DNA from 3 places in the Streptomyces sp. NPDC079167 genome. Region 3 is predicted to be linked to each of the others. Evidence: predicted binding sites of a transcription regulator. Region 3 holds the regulator's gene; each other region holds the start of a gene.
What was found. Region 3 encodes HrcA, which represses chaperone genes, less so after heat shock. Its sites were predicted from a motif close to TTNGCACTCNGNNNNNCNGAGTGCNAA; they were not measured.

Region 1 (4,426 bases), on a different contig from region 3:
ACCGGGCGTCATACCCGGGGGCCGACATGGGGTGCTACCTCGGTAGGGGGGTGGCCCTGCCCGGACGAGGAGCGGCCCCACCTGGAAGAAGCCGGGTCCACCGCCCGTGCGGGAGGCGGCTAACGTGCCGCCTATGACGACTGCACTGATTACGGGCGCGACGGCGGGGATCGGGGCCGCCTTCGCGCGGCGGCTCGCGGGTGACGGGCACAATCTGGTGCTGGTGGCCCGTGACACGGAACGGCTGCGGGCCCAGGCCACGGAGCTCCACGACGGGCACGGCATCGAGGCCGAGGTGCTGACCGCCGATCTGTCCACGGACAGCGGGATCGAGGCGGTCGCGGCGCGGCTGACGGACCGGGTGAGCCCTGTCGACCTGCTGGTCAACAACGCGGGCTTCGGCAACAAGGGCCGCTACCTGGATGTCCCGGTGGCCGACGAGCTGACGATGCTGAAGGTCCACTGCGAGGCGGTGCTGCGGCTGACCTCGGCCGCCGCCGGCTCGATGCGGGAGCGCGGTCGCGGCGGGGTGGTCAACGTGGCCTCCGTCGCGGCGTTCCTGCCGCGCGGGACGTACGGGGCGTCGAAGGCCTGGGTCGTCCAGTTCACCCAGGGCGCGGCGAAGGACCTGGCGGGTTCGGGGGTGCGGCTGATGGCGCTGTGCCCGGGCTTCGTACGGACCGAGTTCCACGAGCGTGCCGGGATGGGGACGGGCAACATCCCGGACTGGATGTGGCTCGACGCGGACAAGCTGGTGGCCGCGGCCCTGGAGGACCTGGCCCGGGGCAGGTCGGTGTCGATCCCGGACCCGCGCTACAAGGCGCTGATGGGTCTGGTGAAGCTGACGCCCCGCAGTCTCCTCGGCGGGGTCACCTCCCGCGCGGGCCGGAGTTACGGACCTCAGTAGGCGAGCACGGAGAACGCACCGAGGCCCGGTGCCCCCGCGACGGGGGTACCGGGCCTCGCTGTCCTGCGGAGCCGTACTAGTGGCTGTGGCCGTGGCCGCCGTGACCGGCGTCGGCCTCTTCCTCGGCCGGCTTCTCGACGACCAGGGTCTCGGTCGTGAGCAGCAGCGACGCGATGGACGCGGCGTTCTCCAGGGCGGAGCGGGTGACCTTGACCGGGTCGATGACGCCGGCCTTCACCAGGTCGCCGTACTCGCCGGTCGCGGCGTTGAAGCCCTGACCCTTGTCGAGCTCGGAGACCTTCGAGGTGATGACGTAGCCCTCGAGGCCCGCGTTCTCCGCGATCCAGCGGAGCGGCTCGACGGCGGCGCGGCGCACGACCGCGACACCCGTGGCCTCGTCGCCGGTCTTGCCGAGGTTGCCCTCGAGGACCTTGACGGCGTGGACCAGAGCGGAGCCACCACCGGAGACGATGCCCTCCTCGACCGCGGCGCGGGTCGCGGAGATGGCGTCCTCCAGACGGTGCTTCTTCTCCTTGAGCTCCACCTCGGTGGCCGCACCGACGCGGATCACGCACACGCCGCCGGCCAGCTTCGCGAGGCGCTCCTGGAGCTTCTCGCGGTCCCAGTCGGAGTCCGTGGACTCGATCTCGGCCTTGATCTGGTTGACGCGGCCCTTGACGTCGTCGGAGTTGCCCCCGCCGTCGACGATGGTCGTGTCGTCCTTGGAGACGGTGACGCGGCGGGCGGTGCCCAGCACGTCCAGACCGGCCTGGTCGAGCTTGAGGCCGACCTCCTCGGCGATGACGGTCGCACCGGTGAGGGTGGCGATGTCGCCGAGCATGGCCTTGCGGCGGTCACCGAAGCCCGGGGCCTTCACCGCGACGGCGTTGAAGGTGCCACGGATCTTGTTGACGACGAGGGTGGAGAGCGCCTCGCCCTCGACGTCCTCGGCGATGATCAGGAGCGGCTTGGAGGCGCCGGCCTGGATGACCTTCTCCAGCAGCGGGAGCAGCTCCTGGATGGAGCCGATCTTGCCCTGGTGGATCAGGATGTACGGGTCGTCGAGGACGGCCTCCATACGCTCCTGGTCGGTCACCATGTACGGGGACAGGTAGCCCTTGTCGAAGGCCATGCCCTCGGTGAACTCGAGGTCCAGACCGAAGGTGTTGGACTCCTCGACGGTGATGACACCGTCCTTGCCGACCTTGTCCATCGCGTCCGCGATGAGCTCGCCGACCTGCGGGTCCTGCGCGGAGAGCGCGGCCACGGCGGCGATGTCGGCCTTGTCGTCGATCGGGCGGGCGGTCGCGAGGAGGTCCTCGGACACGGCCTTCACGGCGGCGTCGATGCCCTTCTTCAGGGCGGCCGGGGACGCGCCCGCGGCGACGTTGCGGAGGCCTTCGCGGACGAGGGCCTGGGCGAGCACGGTGGCGGTGGTGGTGCCGTCACCCGCTACGTCGTTGGTCTTGGTCGCCACCTCCTTCACCAGCTGGGCACCGAGGTTCTCGTACGGGTCGTCGAGCTCGACCTCGCGCGCGATGGTGACACCGTCGTTGGTGATGGTGGGGGCGCCGAACTTCTTGTCGATGACGACGTTGCGGCCCTTCGGACCGATCGTCACCTTCACCGTGTCGGCAAGCTTGTTGACGCCGCGCTCAAGGGCGCGACGGGCGTCCTCGTCGAACTTCAGGATCTTCGCCATGGGCTGATCTTCCCTCTCAAACGAACTGCGCCCCTCGCCACCCGGCTAGTTATCTCGCAGGGGGCCAGGGGCGCAGAACAGAAGCAAACGTGGGTGAACTACTTCTCGACGATCGCGAGAACGTCGCGGGCCGAGAGGACGAGGTACTCCTCGCCGTTGTACTTCACCTCGGTGCCGCCGTACTTGCTGTACAGAACGACATCGCCGGTCTTGACGTCGAGCGGAAGGCGCTCGCCGTTCTCGAAGCGGCCCGGGCCCACGGCCAGGACGACGCCCTCCTGGGGCTTCTCCTTGGCGGTGTCGGGAATAACCAGGCCGGAAGCCGTGGTCTGCTCGGCGTCGAGCGGCTGGACCACAATGCGGTCCTCAAGCGGCTTGATCGCAACCTTGGAGCTGGTGGTCGACACGATCCGGTCTCCCCCTTCGGAGATCTCACGGGGTTTAACAGTCTGTGGGGTGGCGACCAGACCGATCCGTCGTCGCGGGTGCCGGACCTGCCCTGTCGCGCGGTTGTGCTGGCACTCTCCATCGGGGAGTGCCAGCACTGACACTATGACCGCGATTAGCACTCGGTCAAGCGGAGTGCCAATTCACCACCCTCGCGTGGCGCCGTGGGACCGGCGCACGCCCGGACAACGCGGGAGATCTCCACAGGGTTCCGTACGGCGGACGACCGTCCGTCGGACGTGGTGCGGACGACCGCCCGTCAGACGTAATCCTCCAGTCTGGCCACGGCGTATCCCTTGTCGGTGACCGTCTTCATGACGTTGCGGATCATGTCGGCCATGGAGCCGTTCCAGTCCTCACGGCCCCGGAAGTGGGTGAGGATGATGTCGCCGGGGCGCAGGTCCTGGTCCCACTCGCGCCACTCCATGTGATCGGGGAACGCCTCGGCGGCCCACAGGGGCACGGCCTTGATGCCGCAGGACTTGGCGACGCGCAGGGTGTCGCCGTTGTAGTTGCCGTACGGCGGCCGGAAGAGGGTGGGCCGCTTCCCCAGGTGCTTCTCGATCTTGTCCTGGGAGCCGCAGATCTCCCGGCGCTGCTCCTCCCGGGAGAGACCCGGGAGATAGCGGTGGTTGAGCGTGTGGTTGCTGAGGGTGACGCCCCGGGCCTGCATGTCCTTGAAGTAGCCGTAGTCGTCGCTGACTTCGTAGTCGCTGAGGAAGGCGCTGTACGGGATCTTCAGCTCCGACATCATCCGCAGCAGTTCGGGGTCCTTCTCCGCGCCGTCGTCCATCGTCAGGAAGACGACCCGTTCCTCGGTCGGCACGGTGGTGAAGACCGGCGGCAGATCCTCCCCGCCCTCGACCTCGAAGCCCTTGCGGGTGGTGATGTGCGGCTTCTCGGCCGGTGGCGCCGGTGCGACGAGCGGGACCTTGGCCAGGCCCCACTTCCTCGCGACGGCGGTACGGGCGGCGACCGACTGCTTCAGCCGCTCGGCCTCGGCCTCGGCCTTCGCCTTCGCCTCGGCCGCGGCGGGGCCGGCCTGCGCGGCGGCGGCTCCCGGCTGCCCGGCCACCGGCTTCTGCCGCTCGGCGGCCCCTTCGTCCGCACCGTCGCCGCACCCGGAGGCGGCGGCACCGACCAGCAGGGCGACCAGGACCGCGCAGACCGGTCTGTGCCGCTTGGGGGCTTTCTTGTCGTTTTGTCGTACTAGCTGCATGGCGCCGCATCCTGCCATCGGGCCACCGGCCGCCTCCGGCGACACCTCCGGGCGGCCCGCCGGGTCCCCCGGCTGGCTCACAATGGACCGGTGAACGCCCTCCCCCCTGCCGATCAGGCCGACCCGGCCGGCCCGCTCGCCGCCTTCGCCG
Region 2 (4,426 bases), on a different contig from region 3:
CTCACGAAGATCGACAAGGGGCTGCAGGAGCTGATCAAGCTCGGTCTCGTCGAGGACAAGCCGTACAAGATCTTCGGTGCCCAGGCCGAGGGCTGCTCCCCGGTCTCCACCGCCTTCAAGGCCGGCCACGACGTGGTGCGTCCGCAGAAGCCGAACACCATCGCCAAGTCCCTGGCGATCGGCAACCCGGCCGACGGCCCCTACGTCCTGGACATCGCCCGGCGCACCGGCGGCGCGGTGGAGGACGTGAACGACGAGCAGGTCGTCGACGCGATCAAGCTGCTGGCCCGCACCGAGGGCATCTTCGCGGAGACCGCGGGCGGGGTGACGGTCGGCGTGACGAAGAAGCTGATCGACGCCGGCCTGCTCGACCCGTCCCTCACCACCGTCGTCCTGAACACCGGTGACGGACTGAAGACGCTCGACGCGGTCGCCCCGACGACCGGCCTGTCGGCGACGATCCGGCCCAGCCTGGACGCGTTCCGCGACGCGGGCCTCGCCGCCGCCAACTGACACCCGAGACCGAAGGAAGGCACCCACATGAGCGTCAAGGTCCGTATCCCCACCATCCTCCGCACCTACACGGGCGGTCAGGCCGAGGTCCCGGCCGAGGGTGCGACCCTCTCCGAGGTCATCGCGTCCCTGGAGCAGAACCACCCGGGCATCGGTGCCCGTGTCCTGGACGACCAGGGCAAGCTGCGCCGCTTCGTCAACGTGTACGTCAACGACGACGACGTGCGCTTCGAGGGCGGCCTGGACGCGGTCACCCCGGACGGCGCCGGTGTGTCGATCATTCCGGCCGTCGCCGGAGGCTGACCGCCCGGGGCCTTTCGGCGCCCGACCGCATGACGTGAGCCCAGTGGCCCCCTCCGCCGGAAAGCGGAGGGGGCCATTCTGCATGGTTGAGCACGGTACAGTTGGGGAAGTCCCCGCAGCTGCCCGTGCCGCCCGCATATGAGAATGCGCCCGGCCGCGACAAGAAGCAGCCAAAGTAAGTGAACTCCTTGCGGCATAAGTGGCCTTTGTCAGGCCCGACTTGCCCTGGAATCCTATGAATTCCCCCATTGCGGGCAGTCGCCTGTGCCCAGAATTCTCGTCCGATTGACCTGTTGCAGAGGGCAGTTGGGCAGATACATTCGGCCGCGGTCGACGCGTTCCGGCGCACGCCACCCTCTCCTGTCGGAGGGTGAGTTCTGACCCGGGCCCGCGAAGTGCGGCGCTCGTGCAAGGGCCAGTAATAGGGGAGTTAGGCATGGCTCAGGGCACCGTCAAGTGGTTCAACGCGGAGAAGGGGTACGGCTTCATCGCGGTCGACGGTGGTGCGGATGTTTTCGTCCACTACAGCGCGATCCAGATGGACGGGTACCGCACCCTCGAAGAGGGTCAGCGAGTTGAATTCGAGATCTCGCAGGGCCAGAAGGGGCCCCAGGCGGACATGGTCAAGCTCGCCGTCGGCTGAGCTCGGCGCGGTCGTCCGACGACACTACTCACGCACGTGAGGCCCGTACCCCGGCCGGGGGTACGGGCCTCACGTGCGTCCGCGTCACTCCCCGGACGCCTTGAGGTTGTCCACATCCGAGGGGGACGCTTGCACTCGAAGGGGTCGAGTGCTAATCATTGGCGTTAGCACTCTCCAGGTGAGAGTGACAGAAACTTGGACCGGGCCGGTGAGGCCCGCAGGCCCGGTGGGGCAAGGAACCACTGAGCACGCTGGCCGTCCGTCGCGGGCGCCACTCGGTCCGGAGAATCCACCCCTGTCCGGGAGGACCACTTCACATGGCCAAGATCATCGCGTTCGACGAGGAGGCACGGCGCGGTCTCGAGCGCGGGATGAACCAGCTCGCCGACGCCGTCAAGGTCACCCTCGGCCCCAAGGGCCGTAACGTCGTCCTCGAGAAGAAGTGGGGCGCGCCCACGATCACCAACGATGGTGTTTCCATCGCCAAGGAGATCGAGCTCGAGGACCCGTACGAGAAGATCGGTGCGGAGCTGGTCAAGGAGGTCGCCAAGAAGACGGACGACGTCGCCGGCGACGGTACGACCACCGCCACCGTTCTCGCCCAGGCGCTCGTCCGCGAGGGCCTGCGCAACGTCGCCGCGGGTGCCAACCCGATGGCTCTGAAGCGTGGCATCGAGAAGGCCGTCGAGGCCGTCTCCGCCGCTCTGCTGGAGCAGGCGAAGGACGTGGAGACCAAGGAGCAGATCGCTTCGACGGCCTCCATCTCCGCTGCCGACACCGAGATCGGCGCCAAGATCGCCGAGGCGATGGACAAGGTCGGCAAGGAAGGCGTCATCACCGTCGAGGAGTCCCAGACCTTCGGTCTGGAGCTCGAGCTCACGGAGGGTATGCGCTTCGACAAGGGCTACATCTCGGCCTACTTCGCCACCGACATGGAGCGTATGGAGTCGTCCTTCGACGACCCGTACATCCTGATCGTCAACTCCAAGATCAGCAACGTGAAGGACCTCCTTCCGCTGCTCGAGAAGGTCATGCAGTCGGGCAAGCCGCTGCTGATCATCGCGGAGGACGTCGAGGGCGAGGCTCTGTCGACCCTGGTCGTCAACAAGATCCGTGGCACCTTCAAGTCCGTCGCCGTCAAGGCTCCGGGCTTCGGTGACCGCCGCAAGGCCATGCTCGGCGACATCGCCATCCTCACCGGTGGCACCGTCATCTCCGAGGAGGTCGGCCTCAAGCTCGAGAACGCCGGTCTCGACCTGCTCGGCACCGCTCGCAAGGTCGTCATCACCAAGGACGAGACGACCATCGTCGACGGTGGCGGCGAGAGCGACCAGGTCCAGGGTCGCGTCAAGCAGATCCGTGCCGAGATCGAGAACTCCGACTCGGACTACGACCGCGAGAAGCTCCAGGAGCGCCTCGCGAAGCTGGCCGGCGGCGTGGCCGTCATCAAGGCCGGCGCTGCCACCGAGGTGGAGCTCAAGGAGCGCAAGCACCGCATCGAGGACGCGGTGCGCAACGCCAAGGCCGCCGTCGAGGAGGGCATCGTCGCCGGTGGTGGCGTGGCGCTGCTCCAGGCCTCGGCCGTCTTCGAGAAGCTCGACCTGACCGGTGACGAGGCCACGGGCGCCAACGCCGTGAAGCTCGCGCTGGAGGCCCCGCTCAAGCAGATCGCCGTCAACGGTGGTCTCGAGGGTGGCGTCATCGTCGAGAAGGTGCGCAACCTGCCGATCGGTCACGGCCTCAACGCCGCGACCGGCGAGTACGTCGACATGATCGCCGAGGGCATCATCGACCCGGCGAAGGTCACGCGCTCCGCTCTGCAGAACGCCGCGTCCATCGCCGCGCTCTTCCTCACCACCGAGGCCGTCATCGCCGACAAGCCGGAGAAGGCCTCCGCGGCCGCTCCGGGCGGCATGCCGGGCGGTGACATGGACTTCTGATCCTCGGATCAGCAGCTCCAGCAGTACCGCGGTATCCGTACGACGCCGGCCCCCGGGATTCGTTCCCGGGGGCCGGCGTCGTCGTTGTCGCCGCTGTGCGGCGTTCGGGTGGGGCCGGGTCAGGACCCGTCGGTGTTCGACGGGCCGAAGAACTCGATCTCGGCGATGGCCACCTGCTTGTCCGAGGACGCGGCGTGGGCCGACTCGACGGTGAAGCGCACCTTGACGGCGTCGCCGACGCGGAAGGCCCGCCGCTGGCCGCCGACGCCCTGGTCCAGGGTCAGATGGCGGGTCGTCTGCTTTCCGTCCTTGGTCGTGATCGTCGCCTTGATGCGCTGCGGCAGCGCTGACTTGTTCAGGTCGTCGGCCTTGATGGACACACCCGGGGTGATGATCACGTCCAGCAGCCGGGTCGGCTGGTCGAAGCGGGCCTCGATCCACTCGCCCGCACCGGACTGATCGACCCCCGGGCCCCACCACGTGTTGTTCACCTTGTCGAAGGCGAGCTGCGGCTTGTGGCCGGTCCACGAGCGGGACGCCGCGAGGTCGTTGGGGGCGACCATCGCGCGCTTGGCGAAGTGGTCCTTGGTGGCCTGGATGCCGTCGGGCAGATACATCACGCCGAGGACGGCCAGGGTGATGACGACGGCCGCGGTGATCCATGTGCCGATGCGGTCGAAGACGCGGCGGATGCGGGGCCTGTCGCCGGCCCACGGGTTCTCGTTGCGGCGGGAGCCCGCGAGACGGCGCCACCACGGGAGGGGGGCGGGCGCGCGCTCCGCGTTGTCGGCCAGCGGCATCGCGCAGCGGGCGCAGTAGTGGCGGTCGGGGCGGTTGGGGGTGGCGCACCAGGAGCAGGGCGGGCCGTTGCCGGTGTCCTGCTGGGGGCCGGGGACGCGTACCTGCGGCCGGTCGGTGTCCGGGCGGCCGGGCAGGACCGGGGCGGCGGCGGGGGGCGGCGAGGAGTGGGACGGCTCGGGCTCGGCGACCGGGACGAGGAGGGAGCGGGCGCGGTCGGCGGCGCTCT
Region 3 (4,426 bases):
GACAGCTCCCGCAGGAGGCGCTCCTGCTCGGGGTCCATCTTCGTCGGGGTCAGGACCTCGACGTGCACGATCAGGTCGCCGCGCCCGCCGCCACGCAGGTGCGTGATGCCGCGCCCGTGCAGCGGGACCGACTGGCCGGACTGGGTGCCCGGCCTGATGTCGATCTCCTCCAGCCCGTCGAGCGTCTCCAGCGGCACCTGGGTGCCGAGCGCCGCGGCCGTCATCGGGATGGTGACCGTGCAGTGCAGGTCGTCGCCGCGCCGCTGGAACACGGCGTGCGAGACCTCGTGGATCTCGACGTACAGGTCGCCGGCGGGGCCGCCGCCGGGGCCGACCTCGCCCTCACCCGCGAGCTGGATCCGGGTGCCGTTGTCGACACCGGCGGGGATCTTCACGGTGAGGGTGCGCCGCGAGCGGATGCGGCCGTCACCGGCGCACTCGGGGCAGGGGGTCGGCACGACCGTGCCGAAGCCCTGGCACTGCGGGCAGGGCCGCGAGGTCATGACCTGGCCGAGGAAGGACCTCGTGACCTGGGAGACCTCGCCGCGGCCGCGGCACATGTCACAGGTCTGCGCGGAGGTGCCGGGTGCGGCGCCCTCGCCACTGCAGGTCGTACAGACGACCGCCGTGTCGACCTGGATGTCCTTGGTCGTGCCGAAGGCCGCCTCGTTGAGGTCGATCTCCAGACGGATCATGGCGTCCTGGCCGCGACGGGTCCGCGAACGGGGTCCGCGCTGCGCGGCGTTGCCGAAGAACGCGTCCATGATGTCGCTGAAGTTGCCGAAGCCGCCGGCTCCGAACCCTCCCGCGCCACCGCCGCCGCCCGACTGGGACAGCGGGTCGCCACCGAGGTCGTAGACCTGCTTCTTCTGCGGGTCCGACAGCACCTCGTAAGCGGCGTTGATCTCCTTGAACCGCTCCTGGGTCTTCGGATCCGGGTTGACATCCGGGTGCAGCTCGCGTGCGAGCCGACGGAATGCCTTCTTGATCTCGTCCTGAGATGCGTCGCGGCGCACGCCTAGTACGGCGTAGTAGTCCGTGGCCACTTACGAATCCGCCAGGATCTGTCCGACGTAACGTGCCACTGCGCGTACCGCTCCCATCGTTCCGGGGTAGTCCATGCGGGTCGGTCCGACCACGCCGAGTTTGGCGACTGCCTCGTCGCCCGAACCGTAGCCGACCGCGACGACGGACGTGGAGTTGAGGCCCTCGTGGGCGTTCTCGTGCCCGATCCGTACGGTCATGCCTGAGTCCGTTGCCTCACCGAGCAGCTTCAGCAGCACGACCTGCTCCTCCAATGCCTCCAGCACCGGCCGGATCATCACAGGGAAGTCGTGCCCGAAACGGGTGAGATTGGAGGTGCCGCCGATGATCAGCCGCTCCTCCGTTTCTTCGACCAGAGTCTCCAGGAGGACGGAGAGGACCGTCGATACGGTTCCCCGGTCCTCGGTCTCGAAGGACTCCGGCAGGTCCTGCACCAGCCGCGGGACGTCCGCGAAGCGTCGTCCGACGACCCGGCTGTTGAGCCGGGCCCGCAGATCCGCCAGTGAGGTGTCACCGAACGGCGCAGGACAGTCGATCATACGCTGTTCGACCCGGCCCGTGTCCGTGATCAGGACGAGCATCAGGCGGGCCGGAGCCAGCGACAGCAGTTCCACGTGCCGGACCGTCGACCGGGTCAGCGAGGGGTACTGCACGACGGCGACCTGCCTGGTCAGCTGCGCGAGCAGCCGGACCGTGCGGCCCACGACGTCGTCGAGGTCGACCGCGCCGTCGAGGAAATTCTGAATGGCCCTGCGCTCCGGCGACGACAGGGGCTTGACGCCCGCGAGCTTGTCGACGAAGAGACGGTAGCCCTTGTCCGTCGGAATGCGTCCCGCACTCGTGTGCGGCTGGGCGATGAAGCCCTCGTCCTCCAGCACCGCCATGTCGTTGCGGACAGTCGCCGGGGAGACCCCGAGGCTGTGCCGCTCCGTGAGCGCCTTGGAGCCGACGGGCTCCTCGGTGCCGACATAGTCCTGGACGATGGCGCGCAGCACTTCGAGTCTGCGTTCGCTGAGCACCGCGCACACCTCCAGCTGTGGTTCTTCGGCGTCTGCCTGGCACTCTGTGCATTCGAGTGCCAGCAATCCCCCCGGTCAGTGTACGGGGGCGGGGTGGGCCCGGGGCAAGGGCGACCGGCCACGCCGTCGTGGGACCGCGCAGGTCGTTGCCGATAGCGTCGTCGTATGGACGTCTCTTGGGAAGAGTTCGGCTGGGAGCGGTTGGGCAACAGTACGGGGCGGCGGCGCCTCCCCGTCTGGGACGCGACCGCCGCGCTGGTGGCGGGGCCGGACGGTGCGCTGCTCTACGACACCGGCGCGACGCTCCGCGAGGGGGCCGGACTGCGCACCCAGGCCGAGGGCCTGCTGGGCCGCAGGGTGACACATATCGCACTGAGCCATCCGCATTTCGACCATGTGCTGGGCACCGCCGCCTTCTCCGGGGCGGAGGTCTACGGGGCGGTCGGCACGGCGGAGCTGCTGGGGCGGGGCGCCGATGAGCTGCGCGCCGACGCGATGCGGCACGGGATGAGCGAGGCGGACGCCACGGCGGCCACGGACGCCCTGGTGGCCCCGCGGCACCAGGTGAGCGGCGAGTGGACGCTCGATCTCGGCGGCGGCTTCCAGGTGCTGCTGGCCAATGTGGGGCCCGGCCACAGCGGCCATGATCTCGCGGTGCTGGTGCCGGGCTCGCCCGTCGTGGTGCTCTGCGGCGATCTGGTCGAGGAGTCCGGCGAACCGCAGGCGGGCCGGGACGCGGTCCCCTCCCACTGGCCGGCCGCGCTGGACCGGCTGCTGGAGCTGGGCGGCGAGGAAGCGCTGTACGTGCCGGGACACGGGGCGGTGGTGGACGCGGCGTTCGTCCGGGCGCAGCGCGAGCACCTGGCGGTCCGGTTCGGCGTGTCGTGAACGCTGCCCCGATTATCGTGCTGCCATGCGCAGCTACCAGCCGGATCTGACTCCGCCGTGGAAGAAGTCCACCCCCGCCCCCGAGGTCCCCGCCGAGCCCGATCTGGTGGTCGAGGAGGTCGTCTCCGGCTTCTGCGGGGCGGTGATCCGGTGCGAGAGGACGGCCCAGGGGCCGACGGTCACCCTGGAGGACCGCTTCGGCAAGCACCGGGTCTTCCCCATGGAGCCGCGCGGCTTCCTGCTGGACGGCAGGGTGGTCACCCTGGTGCGCCCGTCGGCCGCCGGCCCCGCCCGGCCCACGCGTACGGCCTCCGGTTCGGTGGCGGTGCCCGGGGCCCGGGCGAGGGTCGCCCGGGCGGGCCGGATCTATGTGGAGGGGCGGCACGACGCCGAGCTCGTCGAGCGGGTCTGGGGCGACGACCTGCGCATCGAGGGCGTGGTCGTGGAGTACCTGGAGGGCGTCGACGACCTCCCGGCGATCGTGCGGGAGTTCGCGCCCGGTCCGGACGCCCGGCTCGGTGTCCTGGTCGACCATCTGGTCCCCGGCTCCAAGGAGTCCCGCATCGCCGCCCAGGTCACCGACGCGGACGTGCTGGTGGTGGGGCACCCGTACATCGACGTCTGGGAGGCGGTGAAGCCGTCGTCCGTGGGCATCCCCGGGTGGCCGGCCGTTCCTCGCGGCCAGGACTGGAAGACGGGCGTGTGCCGTGCGCTGGGCTGGCCGGAGAACACGGGCGCGGCCTGGCAGCACATCCTCTCCAAGGTCGGCTCCTACAAGGACCTGGAGCCGCAACTGCTCGGCCGCGTCGAGGAATTGATCGACTTCGTCACCCTTCCTTCCTGATGTCCCGCGACGGTTGAAGAGGATCCGGTACCGATCCCCGTGAACACCTGCGCCGCACACGTACCTTCCGTTATTGAGAGGTGACGGCAGGGCCGGGTACGGCGGAAGGCACGGGGTCGGATGACGCGCGAAGTGTGGCGGGACAGTGCGGACAACGAGGCGGCCTCCGCCGTCTTCCACCTCATGCAGGAGCTGATCGACCAGTACCGGGTCAACCGGCCCGTGATGCCCCTGGTCGTGGCACAGGCGGAGGACGCCGCCGCCGGTACGGAGATCGACGACAGGGTCGAGCGCATCGTCCATCAGGTCCACCGGGCGAACCAGCTGCGCCGGGTCCCGGTGAAGCTGCTCGACGGCCACGGCGCCACCCCGTACGAGGCGGCGCTCTCCATGGTCCGCACCCTCACCGAGCGGCCCTGGGAGACCCGGGGCACCTCGCAGTACAAGCCCTTCACGTTTCCCCGCTCCCGGTTGCTCGCCGCCATCGAGCAGGCCACGGCGACGGTCGTCGCACAGCAGGACGTCAGGTCCCCCCGGGAACGCGACGAGCGGATCCTGGAACAGCTGGGCAGCCTGCGGTGGCGGGCGAGCCGGTCTGGCGGCTCCAACTGGTGGGACTCGCTGCGCGCCT

Region 1: the regulator HrcA is predicted to act here: its motif matches at 3,172-3,198, upstream of groES (co-chaperone GroES).
Region 2: the regulator HrcA is predicted to act here: its motif matches at 1,588-1,614, upstream of groL (chaperonin GroEL).

What each region holds. Positions count from the first base shown of each region.
Region 1 is NZ_JBFBLO010000014.1:61,314-65,739, forward strand. Features, by position in the region: gene AB0P41_RS26770 (SDR family oxidoreductase) at 134-907, shown strand; gene groL (chaperonin GroEL) at 984-2,609, opposite strand; gene groES (co-chaperone GroES) at 2,708-3,016, opposite strand; gene AB0P41_RS26785 (polysaccharide deacetylase family protein) at 3,316-4,275, opposite strand; gene AB0P41_RS26790 (methyltransferase domain-containing protein) at 4,366-4,426, shown strand, end outside.
Region 2 is NZ_JBFBLO010000006.1:254,460-258,885, reverse strand. Features, by position in the region: gene thrC (threonine synthase) at 1-513, shown strand, start outside; gene AB0P41_RS15450 (MoaD/ThiS family protein) at 541-816, shown strand; gene AB0P41_RS15445 (cold-shock protein) at 1,253-1,459, shown strand; gene groL (chaperonin GroEL) at 1,777-3,399, shown strand; gene AB0P41_RS15435 (zinc ribbon domain-containing protein) at 3,519-4,426, opposite strand, start outside.
Region 3 is NZ_JBFBLO010000001.1:475,932-480,357, forward strand. Features, by position in the region: gene dnaJ (molecular chaperone DnaJ) at 1-1,046, opposite strand, end outside; gene hrcA (heat-inducible transcriptional repressor HrcA) at 1,047-2,063, opposite strand; gene AB0P41_RS02290 (MBL fold metallo-hydrolase) at 2,229-2,951, shown strand; gene AB0P41_RS02295 (DUF3097 domain-containing protein) at 2,977-3,795, shown strand; gene AB0P41_RS02300 (hypothetical protein) at 3,916-4,426, shown strand, end outside.